Regions from separate parts of the Duganella vulcania genome, predicted to be linked through region 1. Evidence: predicted binding sites of a transcription regulator. Region 1 holds the regulator's gene; each other region holds the start of a gene.
The links. Region 1 encodes HrcA, which represses chaperone genes, less so after heat shock. Its sites were predicted from a motif close to TTAGCACTCNNNNNNNNNGAGTGCTAA; they were not measured.
Positions count from the first base shown of each region.

Region 1 (5,743 bases):
CCAGGATGTCGGGCACGGCGGCCTTCATGGCCTCGGCGTTGGTGATGACGATGTCCAGCACCTCGTTCGGCTTGAGGCGAAACTTGCTCATGCCGTCCTCGTCGCGCAGGTAGCTCAGGCAATCGACCCAGGCGTCCATGGTGTTGCCGTAGGTGTCGGGGAAGCCCAGCGCGGCCTTGCAGGCGGCGTGGAAGCTGGCGAAATCGGTGATCGCCGCGCCGTTCAGTTCTGCGGTTGCCATTATTTTTTCTCTTTCCGGGGATCCGTGACGAATCCCAGTTTCGTTAATCCATGCGACTGCGCGGCGGCCATCACCTGCGCCACCACTTCGTAGCGGGTGTCCTTGTCGGCGCGCAGTTGCAGCTCCGGCTGCGGCTCCAGCTTGGCCGCGTCGACCAGGCGCGCCTCGAGCACGCTGAGCTCGACCGGGTCGTTGTTCCAGAAGATCTTGCCGGCGCCGTCGATCGACAGCGTGACCGTGGCCGCCTGCTGCGGATTGGCCTGGGCCTGTGCCTTCGGCAGGTCCAGCTTGACGGCGTTGGTGAACATCGGCGCGCTGAGGATGAAGATCACCAGCAGCACCAGCATCACGTCCACCATCGGCGTGACGTTGATATCGGCCATCGGCCCCGGATTGCGGTGGTGGTTGAATGCACCAAAACTCATGCGTCCTCCTTACTTGGCCGCACGCTCGCCCGTGGTCAGGTAGGCGTGCAGGTCGTGCGCGAAGGCGTCCAGCTCGGCCAGGGTAAGCCGGTTGACGCGGTTGAAGCCGTTATACGCCAGCACCGCCGGGATGGCCACCGTCAGGCCGATGGCGGTCATGATCAGCGCCTCGCCCACCGGGCCGGCCACTTTGTCGATCTGCACCGTGCCGCTGGCCGACACATTGGCCAGCGCGTGGTAGATGCCCCACACCGTGCCCAGCAGCCCGACAAACGGCGCGGTGGCGCCGATCGAGGCCAGCAGGGTCAGGCCGCCCTCAAGGCGGTTGGTGGAATTCTGGATCGCCACGCGCAGCACGCGCGTGACTTGCGCGGCGTGGCCCATCTCGCCGCCCAGCGACACGCGGCCACCGGTCTTGAGCTGCGCCGCGCCTTGCTGCGCCAGCGGCAGGAACACTTGCTCAGGATCGGCCAGCGTCAGCGCGGCCACGCCGTCCTGCATCGACGGCGCCTCCCAGAACGCCTGCACGGCCGGCGCGCTGCGGCGGATGCGCAGCGCGGCGTAGGCCTTGGACAAAATGAAGAACCAGCTCACCAGCGACATCGCCAGCAACACCAGCGCCACGATGTGGCTGATGGTGTCGCCCTGTTCCCAGTAGCCGGCCAGGGTGAAGTGGTTGGGCGTCATCAGTTCAGCGCCAGCACGTCGTTCATGCCGTACAGGCCGGTGGCCTTGTCGGCCAGGAAGCGGCAGGCGCGCAGCGAGCCGTGCGCGTAGGTCACGCGGCTGCTGGACTTGTGGCTGATCTCGATGCGCTCGCCGGTGCCGGCAAACAGCACGGTGTGGTCGCCAACGATGTCGCCGCCACGGATGGTGGCGAAGCCGATCGACGACGGATCGCGCTCGCCGGTCACGCCCTCGCGCGCGTAGACCGCGCAATCCTTGAGGTCGCGGCCCAGCGCGTCGGCCAGCACTTCGCCCATCTTCAGCGCGGTGCCGGACGGGGCGTCGACCTTGTGGCGGTGGTGGGCTTCGATCACTTCGATGTCGTAGCCGACCGCCAGCGCCTTGGCCGCCTGCTGCAGCAGCTTGAGCGTGACGTTGACGCCGACGCTGAAGTTGGGCGACATCACGATGGCGGTCTTCTTGGCCGCTTCGGCAATCGCCGCCTTGCCCGCTTCGTCGAAGCCGGTGGTGCCGATGATCATCTTGATGCCGTGCTCGGCGCAGTACGCCAGGTGGGCCAGCGTGCCCTCGGGGCGGGTGAAGTCGATCAGGAACTGCGCGCCGGCCAGGCCCTTGGCCAGGTCCGACTCCACCAGCACGCCGGCCGGCTTGCCGAGGAAGGCGGCGGCGTCGCTGCCGATGTTGGCCGAGCCCGCGCGGTCCAGCGCGCCGGACAGGCGGGCGTCCGGCGCGTCGAGCACGGCTTCGATCAGGATGCGGCCCATGCGGCCGCCGGCGCCGGCGATGGCGATGTTCAGGTCTGTCATGCGTCTGTCCTCGTGCTTATTTCTTGTCGTTGCTCACCGTGACGCCGACCGGCGCGGCGGCCGAATTGTCGGTGCCGGCCGGGATCGGCGAAGTGTTGCCCACCGGACGCGCGTCCGGCGTGTTCAGGTCCTTCTTGACCTTGGGCGCCGGGCCGGCGATGCGGGCGATGTAGTCTTTTTCGGTCGGCAGGTTGCCGCCTTCCCAGCGCGCCACCTTGCCGTCCTTGTCGAAGAACACGATCACGCGGCTGGTGGTGATTTCGCCGTTGCCCTTGGCCATGCGGAACGCGTAGTCCCAGCGGTCGGCGTGGAACGGGTCGGCCAGCAGCGCGGTGCCGAAGATGAAGCGCACCTGCTCGCGCGTCATGCCGGTCTTCAGTTGCGACAGCATCTCTTCGGAGACGAAGTTGCCCTGCTGGATGTCCGGACGGTACGGCGAGAAGAACCACATGAACTTCTGCAGCTTGGTGATGGTGGTGGTCTGCGCGCCCTTGCTGGCGTCGAGCGTGGTGCCGGTTTCCTTCACGTCGGTCGATTTCTCGCCCAGCGTGGTGTTGGACGCGCAGCCGCCCACGGCCAGCGCGACGCAAACGGCGCCGGCCAGCAGCGGGGCGCGGCGGGTGAAACGGTGCAACAAAGACTGCGATAAAGCCTGGGTGACGCGCATGGTTGTCCTCAATCTGATCGAGCGGAAGTGCCGAAAAACGCTATATCATAAAGCACAAGGTGCGACATGGGGCTGCGCGGGCACTCCGGGAGACCGCATTATCCAGCAAAACGGCAAGTATGTCCTTGTTTTATAAAGATTAATTGTAAAACATTGCAATTGTAAATTTCACGCCGGCGGCGCCGCGCGGCGCGCAGGGTGCGGTGGCAGCCGGAGTGCGTTAAACTGTCGCCTAGCTATCGCCAACCACTAAAAGAGCCGCCATCATGAGCAACAACCCCACCGACCTGAAGGCCAGCGGCCTCAAAGCCACGCTGCCCCGCCTCAAAATCCTGGACATCTTCCAGAACAGCGAAGTGCGCCACCTGACCGCCGAGGATGTCTACAAGATCCTGTTGGCCGACAATATGGACGTGGGCCTGGCGACCGTGTACCGGGTGCTGACCCAGTTCGAACAGGCCGGCCTGCTGAACCGCAATCACTTCGAGACCGGCAAGGCCATCTTTGAATTGAACGAGGGCTCGCACCACGACCATCTGGTGTGCCTGGATTGCGGCCGGGTGGAGGAATTCTTCGACGAGGAAATCGAGACGCGCCAGCAGGTGGTGGCCAAGGAGCGCGGCTTCAAGATCGCCGAGCACGCGCTGGCCATCTACGGCAACTGCACCAAGACCGCCTGCCCGCACCGCCCGTAAAACACGGGGGGCGGCTTAATTGTGGCTGAGCGCGTTCGACAGCAGCTTGGCCGTGATGTCCACAATCGGGATCACCCGCTCGTAGGCCATGCGCGTCGGGCCGATCACGCCCAAGGTGCCGACGATCTTGCCGTTGGCCGTGTACGGCGCGGTCACCACGCTCATCTCGTCCATCGGCACCAGGCTTGATTCGCCGCCGATGTAGATCTGCACGCCGCTGGCCTTGCTCGACACGTCGAGCAGCTGCATCAGCCCGGTCTTCTGCTCGAACATGTCGAACATCTGCCGCAGCGACGTCATGTTCGACGACAGGTCGCTCACCGACAGCAGGTTGCGCTCGCCCGAGATGACCATGTCGTCCGAACTGTCGGCCATCGCCTCGCTGCCCGCCTCCACCGCCGCCTGCATCAGCCGGCCCATGTCGTCGCGCAGCTGGCGCACCTCGGTCTGCAGCCGCATGTGCACCTCGTCGAAGGCCAGGCCGCCGTAGTTCTGGTTGATGTAGTTGGCCGACTGCACCAGCTGCGCCGGGCTGTAGTCGACATCGGTCAGCAGCAGCCGGTTCTGCACGTCGCCGGTCGGGCCGACGATCACCAGCAAAATGCGCTTTTCCCCCAGCCGCAGGAACTCGATCTGCTGGAACACCGATTCGCGCCGCGGGCTGAGCACCACGCCGGCGAACTGCGACAGCGACGACAGCATCTGCGCCGCGTTGGCGATCATCTTGTGCGGCTGCGGCGCCTGCAGCCGCATGCGCGACTCCACCGCCTGCTCGTCGAGCTGCTGCACGGTGAGCAGCGTGTCGACAAAGATGCGGTAGCCGCGCGGCGTCGGCACCCGGCCGGCCGAGGTGTGGGGACTGGCGACGTAGCCCAGTTCCTCCAAGTCGGCCATGATGTTGCGGATGGTGGCCGGCGACAGGTCCAGTCCGGAGATCTTGGACAGGGCGCGCGAGCCCACCGGCTGGCCGTCCGCGATGTAGCGTTCGACGAGGGCCTTGAGCAAGGTTTGTGCGCGTGTATCGAGTTGCATGTTCATTCACTGATGATATTTCTGCTTATTATGCACGCTCCGCGCCGGACGAGGGCCATGGCGTGGCGTCAATGCTGCATTTGCGCACGAACCCATGCCAGAAGTTCATCAAAACTGGCGCAGGTGGCGTCCGGCGCGATGCCCGCTTCGTGCTGCGCGCCCCGGCGGTTCATCCACACCGCCCGCAGGCCGGCGCCCTGCGCGCCCTGCACGTCCAGCCGCAGGTCGTCGCCGACGTAGACCGCGTCGCGCGGCGCCACGCCCATCGCCTCGCACGCGGCCAAGAAGATGGACGGGTCGGGCTTGGCGCGGCCGAAGCGCGACGAGGCCAGCACAGTATCGAAATGGTGGTGCAGGCCGATGACTTCAAGGTCGGCGTTGCCGTTGGTGATCACACCCAGCCGCAGCATGGCCTGCAGTTCCACCAGCGCGGCCGGCACTTCGCCGAACGGCGTGACGGCGTTGCGCTGCACGTGGAAGTGGCGCATGGCGCCCTCGATGTGGGCGGCGTCGGCGCCGGCCTCGGCGAAGGCCTGCTCCAGCGCCAGGCGGCGCAGCCGGTACAGGTCGACCACCAGCTCGGGCCGCTCTTGCAGCAGCGCGGCGCGGCGCGCGCGCAGCGCCTCGATGGAGTAGCGCCGCGTCACCTCGGGCGCGTGCTCGGCCAGCCAGGCGTGCCAGCTGGTTTCCGCCGCCGCGATCACCGGGCCGATCGGCCAGAGGGTGTCGTCCAGGTCGAACAGCAGGGCGTGGGGGCGGCGTGGCGTCATGGCGTATCAATGAAAATGAAAGATGCGATATTGTCGCACCGATTGCCGCCCGGCGAGGGCGTGGTAAATTACCGGATTGCCCCGTTGGAGATTCCGTGCCCTTGACTAAGCTTGCCGCCCTCGCCACCCTTGTCGCAATCCGCCGCCGCCCGGCGCTGCCGCTGGCCGGCGCCCTGACCGCGTCCGCCCGGAAGACCGCCGCCTTGACGGCCGGAGCCCTCGCGGCCTCCGCCCTGCTGGCCGGCTGCGCCACCGTCGGCCAGCCGCCGGCCTTCACCTCGTTCGTGGTGCTGGGCGAAGGCGGCGCCGCCGTGGCGCGCGTGCTGATCGACGCTCCCGCCTGTCCCGACATCGTGGTCGACGGCCGTCCGCTGCCGATGGCGCTGCGCGCGCCGGCGGCCACGATGTCGGGACAGGCGG
Region 1 is NZ_WWCX01000093.1:19,796-25,538, forward strand. It holds gene GTP90_RS29195 (barstar family protein) at 1-241, opposite strand, end outside; gene GTP90_RS29200 (ExbD/TolR family protein) at 241-666, opposite strand; gene GTP90_RS29205 (MotA/TolQ/ExbB proton channel family protein) at 676-1,353, opposite strand; gene dapB (4-hydroxy-tetrahydrodipicolinate reductase) at 1,353-2,159, opposite strand; gene GTP90_RS29215 (outer membrane protein assembly factor BamE) at 2,176-2,826, opposite strand; gene fur (ferric iron uptake transcriptional regulator) at 3,093-3,521, shown strand; gene hrcA (heat-inducible transcriptional repressor HrcA) at 3,537-4,553, opposite strand; gene GTP90_RS29230 (HAD family hydrolase) at 4,622-5,323, opposite strand; partial or broken gene GTP90_RS29235 (hypothetical protein) at 5,419-5,743, shown strand, end outside.

Region 2 (5,743 bases), on a different contig from region 1:
TGTGGGAGCGGCGCTACGACTTCCCCCAGCCGATGCGCGACCCGAACGGCGAACGGGTGTATCCGATCGAGCAGGTGCACAAGCTGCGCCTGGTGAAGCGCCTGATCGACCTGGGCTACCGCCCGGGCAAGGTGATCCAGTACAGCACCGCCGAACTGCAGGCGCTGACCGGCCAGGCCACCGGCAGCCTGCACGGCGCCAGCGTGACCCCGCCCGCGCTGCAAAGCTACCTCGACCTGTGCAAGAGCCACCAGATGGAGGCGCTGCGCCGCAAGCTGTCGCAGGCGCTGCTGATGATGGGGCTGAAAAGCTTCGTGATCGAGCTGGTGGCGCCGCTGACCGCGCTGATCGGCGAGGCCTGGGCCAGCGGCGCGCTGGCCACCTTCGAAGAACACTTGTATACCGAATCGCTGACCGTGGTCATGCGCAGCGCCATCTTCGCCATGCCGCAGGCCAGCGCCAGCAACGTGGGCGCGCCGCGCCTGATGCTGACCACCCTGCCGCAGGAGCGCGACGGCCTGGGCCTGCTGATGGCCGAGGCCATGTGCGTGGCCGAGGGCGCGCATTGCATCTCGCTGGGCGTGCAAACGCCGCTGCTCGACATCGTCGAGGCGGCCCGCGTGCAGCGCATCGACATCATCGCGCTGTCGTTCTCGGTCGGCATGAACGCGCGCCAGGCGCTGGACGCGCTGGCCGAGCTGCACAGCCGCCTGGGCGGCAGCATCGAGCTGTGGGCCGGCGGCGGCAACGCCGCGTTCAAGCGGCGCCGGCCGGCGTACGTGCGGGTCTACGCGCTGTCCGACATCAGCGCCGCCATCGCCGACTGGCGCCAGCGCCACGCCGCCGCGGCGGGCTGAAAATCTTGTCATTCCGGTAGCATGGCCGGGCGGCCGCGCCACGCTCTGGTAAAATAGCGGCATTTTTCCCCGTGTCCGGCGCCGCCGGCCATCCGCTTGAAGCGCCCCCAACCACATGTCCATGTTTAGTTTCTTCAAGAAAAAACCCGTCGCCCCCGAAACGCCGCCGGCCGCCGCTGCTGCTGCCGCCCCCGCCATCGAACCGTCCGTCCCGCCCGCGCTGCCCGAGCTGCTGCCGATCGAGGAGCCGGCGCCCAAGCTGTCGTGGATGTCGCGCCTGAAGGCCGGCCTGTCCAAGACCTCGAGCAACCTGTCGATCCTGTTTGTCGGCGCCAAGATCGACGACGACCTGTACGACGAGCTGGAGGCGGCCCTGCTGATGTCGGACGCCGGCGTCGACGCCACCCAATACCTGCTCGACGCCCTCAAGCAAAAGGTCAAGGACGACAAGCTGCTGGACGCGGCCGCGGTCAAGGCCGCGCTCAAGCAACTACTGATCGAGCTGCTGACCCCGCTGCAGCGCCCGTTCGAGCTGGGCCGCCACCAGCCGACCGTGATGATGATCTCCGGCGTCAACGGCGCCGGCAAGACCACCACCATCGGCAAGCTGGCCAAGCACATGCAGACCCACGGCCAGTCGGTGCTGCTGGCGGCCGGCGACACCTTCCGCGCGGCCGCCCGCGAGCAGCTGATGGTCTGGGGCCAGCGCAACAACATCACCGTGATCTCGCAAGCCTCGGGCGACCCGGCCGCGGTCTCGTTCGACGCCGTGCAGTCCGGCAAGGCCAAGGGCCTGGACGTGGTGATGATCGACACCGCCGGCCGCCTGCCGACCCAGCTGCACCTGATGGAGGAACTCAAAAAGGTCCAGCGCGTCATCGGCAAGGGCATGGAAGGCGCGCCGCACGAGACGCTGCTGGTCATCGACGGCAACACCGGCCAGAACGCGCTGGCCCAGGTCAAGGCCTTCGACGACGCCCTCAAGCTGACCGGCCTGGTGATCACCAAGCTCGACGGCACGGCCAAGGGCGGCGTGCTGGCCGCCATCGCCCGCGTGCGCCCGGTGCCGGTGTACTTCATCGGCATCGGCGAGAAGATCGAGGACCTGCAGCCCTTCGTGGCCGCCGAGTTTGTTGAAGCCCTGCTGGGATAAGCGCCCGCCATGATCGAATTCCGCAACGTCTCGAAACAATACACCCCCGACGCGACGGCGCTGCGCGACGTCTCGTTCACGGTCGCCAAGGGCGAGCTGGTGTTCCTGGCCGGCCCCTCGGGCGCCGGCAAGTCCACCCTGCTGAAAATGATCGCCGCGGTCGAGCGCCCCAGCGCCGGCCAGGTGATCGTCAACGGCCAGGACATCGCCCGCATCAAGCCGGCCGCCGTGCCGTTCTTGCGGCGCAACCTGGGCCTGATCTTCCAGCAGCAGCGGCTGCTGACCGACCGCTCCATCCTGGCCAACGTCATGCTGCCGCTGCTGGTGACCGGCGCCTCGCGCGCCCAGGCCGAGCAGCGCGCCCGCGCCGCCCTCGACAAGGTGGGACTGCTGGAGCGCGCCGACGCCCAGCCGCTGGCCCTGTCCGGCGGCGAGCAGCAGCGCGTGTCGATCGCGCGCGCCATCGTCAACCGCCCGCAGGTGATCCTGGCCGACGAGCCCACCGCCAACCTGGACCGCGCCAGCGCCAACAAGGTATTGGACGCGCTCAAGGCCTTCCACTCGGTCGGCGTGACCTGCCTGATCTCCAGCCATGACGAGCAGATGCTGGACGCCGCCGCGCGCGTCATCCATCTCAAGCATGGCCAGCTGGAGGTGGCGGCATGACGCTCTGGTTCCGGCAACACCGCTACGCGCTGGCCGCGGCCCTGGTGCACCTGCGCCGCTCGCCCGGCGGCTTTTTGTTCAATATCTTAGTGGTGGCGATCGCGCTGGCGCTGCCGTTCACCGGCGTCACCCTGCTCGACAACGTGCGCCCCATGTCCGAGCAGCTGTCGGTCGATCCCGAGCTCAGCATCTTCCTCAAGCAGGACACCCCGCGCGAGCAGGCCGAGGCGCTGGCCGTGTCGCTGCGCCAGGCGGTGCGCGACAAACAAGCCAAGATCGTCTTCACCCCGCGCGAGAAGGCGCTGGAGCAGTTGAAGGACAAGAGCGGCCTGGCCGACGTGCTGACCACGCTGGGCGAGAACCCGCTGCCCGACAGCTATGTGCTCAAGCTGGACGCCTTCCGCAACGCCCAGGCCGGCGGCGACGTCGACCAGCTGGCCGCGCAGATCCGCGCCCTGCCCGGCGTCGACACAGTGCAGGTCGATTCGGCCTGGGTCAAGCGCCTGGCCGCGCTGCTCAACGTGCTGCGCCTGGCGCTGCTGCTACTGGCCGCCACCTTGGGCACGGTGGTGGTGGCGGTGATCTTCAACACCATCCGCCTGCAGGTGATGACCCAGCGCGAGGAAATCCTGGTGTCCAAGCTGATCGGCGCCACCGACAGCTTCATCCACCGCCCCTTCTACTACACCGGCGCGCTGCTGGGTCTGTGCGCGGGCGGGGTGGCGCTGGGTGCCGTGTCGCTGGCGCTGCGCCCGCTGAACGTGGCGATCGCCGAATTCGCCCGCCTGTACGCCTCCGAGTTCCAGCTGGCGCCGCTGCCGCCGCTGGCCATGGCCGGCCTGCTGGCCCTGTCGGCCGGCCTCGGCCTCATCGGCGCGCTGCTGTCCGTGCAGCGCCACCTGTCCCGCCTGAACTGATCCCTCCGCCTTTCCGTGCGCCCCCGCACGGAAAGGTCGGCCCCCGCCGATTAGCATTAAGCCCGGCCTAAGCTCCACCGCGCATGCTTCATTAATCAGATGCCATGATGCTTAAAAACGTCATAGTATTTTTACTATCAAAGCGATTAATAACCGATGATTGGCACTCAACGAAGGAGAGTGCTAATATACGTGGACTGAAGAGAAAACAGTTCTCTACAGAACCCAGAATCGTTAAGAACAAGCAACATCATCGAGCGAAGGAATGAACATGACTATGTCCGCACCGACTGCATTGGTCCCCGCCACCAATCGCGCCCTGGGACTCGGGTTCACAGGCAACCTGGGCAACCTGGACGCCTACATTTCGGCCGTCAACCGCCTGCCGATGCTGACGCACGACGATGAAATCTCGCTGGCCAAGCGCCTCAAGGAAAAGAACGACCTCGGCGCCGCCCAGGAGCTGGTGCTGTCGCACCTGCGCCTGGTGGTCTCGATCGCGCGCGGCTACCTGGGCTACGGCCTGCCGCACGCCGACCTGATCCAGGAAGGCAATATCGGCCTGATGAAGGCGGTCAAGCGCTTCGACCCGGACCAGGGCGTGCGCCTGGTGTCGTACGCGATGCACTGGATCAAGGCCGAGATGCACGAATACATCCTGAAGAACTGGCGCCTGGTCAAGGTGGCCACCACCAAGGCCCAGCGCAAGCTGTTCTTCAACCTGCGCAGCCACAAGACCGGCCTGGACGCGATGACGCCGACCCAGATCGACAGCCTGGCCAAGATGCTGGACGTCAAGCGCGAGGAAGTGATCGAGATGGAAACCCGCCTGAGCGGGCGCGACATCGCGCTGGAATCGCCCAACGACGACGAGGACGACAAGTTCGCGCCGATCGCCTACCTGTCGTCCGAGGCCAGCGAACCGACCCGCGTGCTGGAAGCCGAACAGGTGACCCGCCTGCAATCGGAAGGGCTGGAGGAAGCACTGGGCAAGCTGGACGCCCGCTCGCGCCGCATCGTGGAAAGCCGCTGGCTGGCCAACGACGACGGCTCCGGCGCCACCTTGCACACGCTGGCGGAGGAATTCGGCGTCTCGGCCGAGCGCATCCGCCAGATCGAAGTGGCCGCGCTGAAGAAAATGAAGGGCGCGCTGGCCGCCTACGTGTAAGCCCCACCGCCGCGCGCGGCACCGAAAAAGCCGCCCGGCCCGCGCCGCGCGGCTTTTTTTACGCCGGCCGCGCGGGCCGCGCCACCGCAGCGGGTTTGACGCAGCGCTGTAAAGCTGCGGTTCGTGCGACGGGAACGTGATCTTTTTGCTAAGCTTGCCTTCCCCATCGAAGGAAGAGGATCCCATGAACTCCACACTCACCAGGCAGTTGATCATCCTGCCGCTGCTGGCGGCCGTGCTGGCCATGCTGCACGCCTGCGGCTCCGCGTCCGCCGTCGGCCGCCCCGCCGCCGCGCCGCAGCCGTTCGCCCAGACCTATGTGCTGACGCAGGGCGCCAGCGTGGCCATCGCGCCGGCCGCCGCGCCCGGCATCAGCGGTGCAACCGGCACCACCGCCGGCGCGCCCAGCCTCAAGCTCGAACGGGTCAACGACAGCCGCTGCCGCATCGGCGCGGTGTGCGTCTGGGCCGGCTACATCAGCTACAGCTTCGCGCTGACCGCCGCCGACGGCACCACCAGCAACTTCGTGCTGTCCGACAGCATGCCCAACGCCCGCCCCAGCGTCACGCAAAACGGCCTGACCTTCACGCTGACCGGCGTCGAACCGCAGGCAGTCCCCGCCAAGAATGAAGCCACGCCGGATTATCGGGTAAGCTTGAGGGTGAGCAACGCCCCCTCATCCTAACCCGGACCCCGCGCCCCATGACCCTGCCTAGACGCCCCGCCCGCACCGTTCTCGTTTCCACCATCATCCTCACGCTGATCCTGCCGCCGGCGGCCTGGGCCAAGACCCCGGTCGCCACCGGCAGCGGCGGCGCGGTCGCCACCATCAGCGAGCCCGCGTCCAAGGCCGCGCTGGCCATCCTCAACCAGGGCGGCAACGCGGTGGACGCCGCCGTCGCGGCGGCCGCCACCTTGGGCGTGACCGATCCGTTCAGCTGCGGCATCGGCGGCGGCGGCTTCATGGTCATCTACCTGGCCA
Region 2 is NZ_WWCX01000004.1:97,148-102,890, reverse strand. It holds gene GTP90_RS05730 (MerR family transcriptional regulator) at 1-857, shown strand, start outside; gene ftsY (signal recognition particle-docking protein FtsY) at 979-2,010, shown strand; gene GTP90_RS05720 (cell division ATP-binding protein FtsE) at 2,020-2,676, shown strand; gene ftsX (permease-like cell division protein FtsX) at 2,673-3,593, shown strand; gene rpoH (RNA polymerase sigma factor RpoH) at 3,871-4,761, shown strand; gene GTP90_RS05705 (hypothetical protein) at 4,946-5,446, shown strand; gene ggt (gamma-glutamyltransferase) at 5,464-5,743, shown strand, end outside.
Region 2: the regulator HrcA is predicted to act here: its motif matches at 3,754-3,780, upstream of rpoH (RNA polymerase sigma factor RpoH).

Region 3 (5,743 bases), on a different contig from region 1:
ACCACGTACAGCTTCAGCTTGGCGTCCTGCTGCAACAGCTTGGCCATCTCGGCCAGCGCGTCCTTGGACTCGGGCTTGACGTCGGTCTTGTCGGTGTCGAAGAACACGCCGTACACGGCCACCTTGCCGTCGGCCGCGATGCCCTTGGCCATGTCGGCCGCATTCATGTTGGCCGATACCTTGCCGCCCTCCATCGCCTTGGCCTCGACGATCTCGACGTAGATGCCGCCCAGCTTGTCCTGCACCGGCGCGACCGAGTACACGGCCACGTGGACCAGCGACCCGTCCGGGCGTGTACCCTTGGCCAGCAGGTAGCGTTCATCGTCGCGGCCGTAGTTGAACGGCGCCCAGTTCGCTTCGCTGCCCTGGATGAAATGATCGCCGACGCGTTTATTGAGGAAGAACTCGCCAAAGCCTCTGCCGCAGTTTTCCTTGGCGCAGGCGAACACGGTTTTCAGGCCAGCCTTGTCCAGCGCCGCCTGGTAGTTGCGCATCACCTCCAGCGCGGAGCGTTCGCGCGGGAAGTTGTAGGCCATGCGGGTGTACTTGCCCTCCAGTTGCAGCGCGTTCTCGAACGCCATCTGGCCGCCCTTGTTCTCGATGCGCTTACCGGCCGGGAGCATCACCTCGTCGAATTCCTTGAGGCCGTAGCCGACCATCTTCGACCCTTCAAAGCGCGACAGCAGCGGGTGGTCTTTGCCGCCTTTGGCGGTGTCCTGCGCCGGCATCTGGGCCTGGGCGGCGGCGCAAAGCAGCAGCGGAAATAGGCGGTAGGCGCGCATGGAAGTCCGATCTGAAGAAAGTTGAAGAGCATCGATTGTAGGGATTGATTGTCTTTGAATCAACGTTAACTTTTCAATCGAATCGGCCTCATCGCGATAATTGCAGTATTTTATATTTTAGAAAATCAGACAACCTCTTGGAGATCATATGCACCCATCCAAAATAACAGCGTTGGCGCTGGCATTGTCCGTGGCCGGCTGCGGAGGCGGCGGCTCGACGGCGACAACGCCGCCGGCGACGCAAAAATCGGCCCTCATATCGGGCAGCGTGACCGGCCTGGCGGCCAACACAACTCTGCTGCTGGTCAACAACGGCGCGGAGACCATCGCCGTCAAGGGCAGTGGTAGCTTCAAGTTCACCTATCCCGTGGCGTCCGGTGCGCCGTACAGCGTCGCGAAGTTCGCCGACCCGAACGGCGCCACCTGCACCGTCGCCAACGGATCGGGCACGATAGCGCAGGATGTTGCGGTCGATATCAGCAACGTCGCTGTCACATGCCAGCCTGCCGCGATCGGCCTGTTGCAATACCGGGTAGGGGTGACGGTGTCGGGACTGGCAGTTGGCAATACCGTCAGCTTCTCCGATGGCGGGGGCAACATCCTGAAGGCAAGCGCCAACGGCCTGGCCGTGTTCCCCGTCTCGTATTCGCCGATGGAGCTGCACGGCGCCAGTTATACGGTCACGGTATCGGCCAACCCGACGGGGCAGGTCTGCACCCTGACGAACAACACCGGCACCAACAACGACGGCGCAGGGTTCGTCGATTTCATCAACGTCACCGCACTCTGCAAATAAAAAAAGCCAGCCTCCGAAGAGGCTGGCTTTCCTGTACAGCGAGGCTTATGCCGGCAATTACATCATGCCGTCCATGCCGCCCATGCCGCCCATGCCACCCATACCGCCCATGCCGCCGGCTGGTTTGTCTTCGGTGACTTCAGCGATCATGCAGTCGGTGGTCAGCATCAGGCCAGCGATCGAGGCTGCGTTTTGCAGTGCCGAACGGGTGACTTTGGCTGGGTCCAGAACGCCCATTTCAACCATGTCGCCGTAGGTGCCGTTGGCGGCGTTGTAACCGTAGTTACCTTTGCCGGCCAGAACCGCAGCAACCACCACCGAAGCTTCTTCGCCGGCGTTTTGCACGATCATGCGCAGTGGCTCTTCCATCGCACGCAGAACGATCTTGATGCCAGCTTCCTGGTCAGGATTGTCGCCTTTGATGCTCAGAGCGGCACGAGCGCGCAGCAGGGCAACGCCGCCGCCTGGCACGATGCCTTCTTCCACGGCAGCGCGGGTAGCGTGCAGTGCATCTTCAACGCGGGCTTTCTTCTCTTTCATTTCGACTTCGGTGGCTGCGCCAACCTTGATCACGGCAACGCCGCCGGCCAGCTTGGCCACGCGCTCTTGCAGTTTTTCGCGGTCGTAGTCCGAGGTCGCTTCTTCGATCTGCACGCGGATTTGCTTGACGCGGCCTTCGATGCCTTCAGCGCGGCCAGCACCGTCGATGACGATGGTGTTTTCCTTGCCGACTTCGATACGCTTGGCCTGGCCCAGTTCTTCCAGGGTGATTTTTTCCAGGGTCATGCCGACTTCTTCAGCAACCACTTGACCGCCGGTCAGGATCGCGATGTCTTCCAGCATGGCCTTGCGACGGTCGCCGAAGCCTGGGGCCTTGACTGCGCAGGTTTTCAGGATGCCGCGGATGTTGTTCACAACCAGGGTAGCCAGCGCTTCGCCTTCGATGTCTTCTGCGATGATCAGCAGTGGACGGCCAGCCTTGGCGACTTGTTCCAGTACCGGCAGCAGGTCACGGATGTTGGAGATCTTCTTGTCGCACAGCAGGACGAATGGATTGTCCAGGATCGCGACTTGCTTCTCTTGGTTGTTGATGAAGTATGGCGACAGGTAGCCGCGGTCGAACTGCATACCTTCAACGATGTCCAGCTCGTCGTTCAGCGACTTGCCGTCTTCCACGGTGATGACGCCTTCCTTGCCGACTTTTTCCATCGCTTCAGCGATGCGGTCGCCGATCGACGAATCCGAGTTGGCGGAGATCGAACCAACCTGGGCGATTTCCTTGGTGGTGGTGCATGGACGGGCGATGATGGCGATCTGCTCGACGGTGGCGGCAACTGCCTTGTCGATGCCGCGCTTCAGGTCCATTGGGTTCATGCCGGCGGCAACGAACTTCATGCCTTCGCGAACGATGGCTTGTGCCAGCACGGTTGCGGTGGTGGTGCCGTCGCCGGCGTTGTCGCTGGTGCGGGAAGCGACTTCCTTGACCATTTGCGCGCCCATGTTTTGCAGCTTGTCTTTCAGCTCGACTTCCTTGGCGACCGATACGCCGTCCTTGGTGACGGTCGGGGCGCCGAAGGAGCGCTCCAGCACAACGTTGCGGCCTTTAGGGCCCAGGGTGACTTTGACTGCGTTGGCCAGGACGTTGACGCCTTCAACCATCTTGGCGCGCGCTGCGTCGCCGAAAATTACTTCTTTAGCTGCCATGTTGTTTCTCCAGAATTAGGTGAGTACTAGTGCAAACGTGCGGGTCAATTATTTGACGACGATTGCCATGATGTCTTCTTCGCGCATGACCATCAGCTCCTGGCCGTCGACCTTGACGGTCTGGCCGGCGTATTTGCCGAACAGGACGCGGTCGCCTACTTTGACGTCCAGCGGACGGACTTTGCCATCTTCCAGAATCTTGCCATTGCCGACGGCGAGCACTTCGCCTTGATCCGGTTTTTCAGCAGCCGCATCAGGGATGATCAGGCCGGACGCAGTTTTGGTTTCCTGGTCGAGGCGTTTGACGATTACGCGATCGTTCAAAGGGCGAAGGTTCATACAAAACTCCTTAAATTAACAATGGAACAGTTTGTTGCCACACCAATAAGCTTGCTGTGGCGGAAAGTTTGGCCGAGAGCGCTGTTAGCACTCCCTTGGAACGAGTGCCAATTATAGGGACGACACTGCTGTATTTCAAGACGCAACACTTGTGCGTGCACAAATAAGCACAAAAATGATGTTGATACGTCCCTAAAAAGTAGTGTTGACATATTGTGTATAGAAGTTGACAACGTCTATACAAGCTTCTAACATTGCAACGCTGCAAATAGAGACTGTGTGAGATTTTTCAATATTCTTTTTTAAGGACTATGGAAATGGCAGATCAAAAAGAGGCAAAACTGTTCGCATTCAAGCTTGCTGCGAAACAGGAGAACAAACCTGCAGAGCAATGGAAAGTCCGCGACGGCGTCGCCGTGGCAGGCTGCACCGGTCCGGTCGATTTCGACAACTACCGCGACTACAACGAATTCACGCATCGCGGCGACAAGGGCATCTACTGCTAAGTACTGGCCCGTCAACGAAAGCCTTGCTCCGTCAGCAAGGCTTTTTTGTTTTACGCCCAGTCGCGGAGCACTCGATGAGCAAGACGATTTTAATTATCAGCAACAGCCAGGATCTGCATGCCGACCTGGTCGCCGCCAGGCTCACGGCCGGCGGCCACCCGCTGTTCCGGCTGGACCTGGACCGCTTCCCGCGCGACTTCCAGACCTGCCAGTGGCACGCCGGCGGCGCGCTGCACAACAAGATACGCCGCCGTGGCGACGAGCACTGGCTCGACCTGGCCGAGGTGGGCGCGGTCTGGATACGCAAGCCGGGTGAATTTACCTTCCTCAGCGACGAGCTGGCGCCGCAGGAACTGGCCTACGCCAGGCAGGAGGCGGAACACGCCTTGTTCAGCCTGCTCTACACGCTGGACTGTTACTGGGTCAGCCACCCGCTGGCGCTGCGCGGCGCGCAGTGGAAGGGAGAGCAGCTCAAGCGCGCCGCCCGCATGGGCTTCCTGGTGCCGGACTCGCTGACCACCAACGCGCCGGAGGATGTGCTGGCGTTCAAGCACGGCCTGGCCGGCGACATGATCTTCAAGTCGCTGTCGGACCCGATGCTGGCCGGCGGCGAGCTCGAGCCCGAGCAGCGCAGCAACGGCGGGCTCGGCACCACCATCGTCGACGACGACATGCTGCGCAACGTCGAGGCGGTTGGCCAGTTGCATTGCCACTTCCAGCGCTACATTCCCAAGCAATACGAACTGCGGGTGACGGTGATCGGCGAGCGTGTGTTCGCCGCCAAAATCCACAGCCAGGACGATGTCCGCACCGCCGTCGATTCGCGCGACATGTCGGCGCCGGTCCGCTACGAGGCGGCGCAGCTGCCCGACGAGCTGCGGCGGCGCTGCGTGGCCTTCGTGCGCAGCTATGACTTGCGCTACGGCGCGCTGGACCTGATCGTCACGCCCGGCGGCGAGGTGGTGTTCCTGGAAAATAACCCGGCGGGCCAGTTCCTGTATATCGAACAATTGATACCGGAGTTCAGGATGATCGACGCCATGGCCGAGACGCTGGTGGAGGGCGCGCTATGCCACTAGAACACGGCGCGCTCGCCGGCCACATCCGCGAGCTGGAGGCCGTTCGCGACAGCCGCGTGCTGGTGCTGGCCGCGTCCCAGCTGGAGATGGAACTGCTGCCGGCGCTGTACGAACAATGCCGCGACCTGGCCCCGGCGCGGCGGCTGGACGTGGTGCTGCACGGACGCGGCGGCGTGGTGCAGGCCGCGCGCCGCATCGGGCTGCTGCTGCGCGCGCAGGCGGAGCGGCTGTGCTTCATCGTTCCTTACCATTGCGAATCGGCCGCCACGCTGCTGACCCTGTGCGGCGACGAGATCATCGCCGGCCCGCTGGCGCTGTTCTCGCCCATCGATCCGCTGCTCAACGGCGCCGACGGCACGGCGTTCTCCGGCCTTGACATCCAATGCCTCGGCGACATGGCGCAGCAGTGGTTCGGCGTGCCGGCCGACGAGGCGCGGCAGCAGGCGCTGGCGCTGTTGGGCGGCAGCGTGTTCCCGGCCAGCCTGGGCGCCTTCTACCGCAGCACGCTGGAGCAGAAGCAGATCGGCGAGCAGCTGC
Region 3 is NZ_WWCX01000129.1:7,966-13,708, forward strand. It holds gene GTP90_RS32420 (OmpA family protein) at 1-782, opposite strand, end outside; gene GTP90_RS32425 (hypothetical protein) at 931-1,578, shown strand; gene groL (chaperonin GroEL) at 1,636-3,282, opposite strand; gene groES (co-chaperone GroES) at 3,331-3,621, opposite strand; gene GTP90_RS32440 (hypothetical protein) at 3,939-4,127, shown strand; gene GTP90_RS32445 (ATP-grasp domain-containing protein) at 4,202-5,206, shown strand; gene GTP90_RS32450 (SDH family Clp fold serine proteinase) at 5,197-5,743, shown strand, end outside.
Region 3: the regulator HrcA is predicted to act here: its motif matches at 3,706-3,732, upstream of groES (co-chaperone GroES).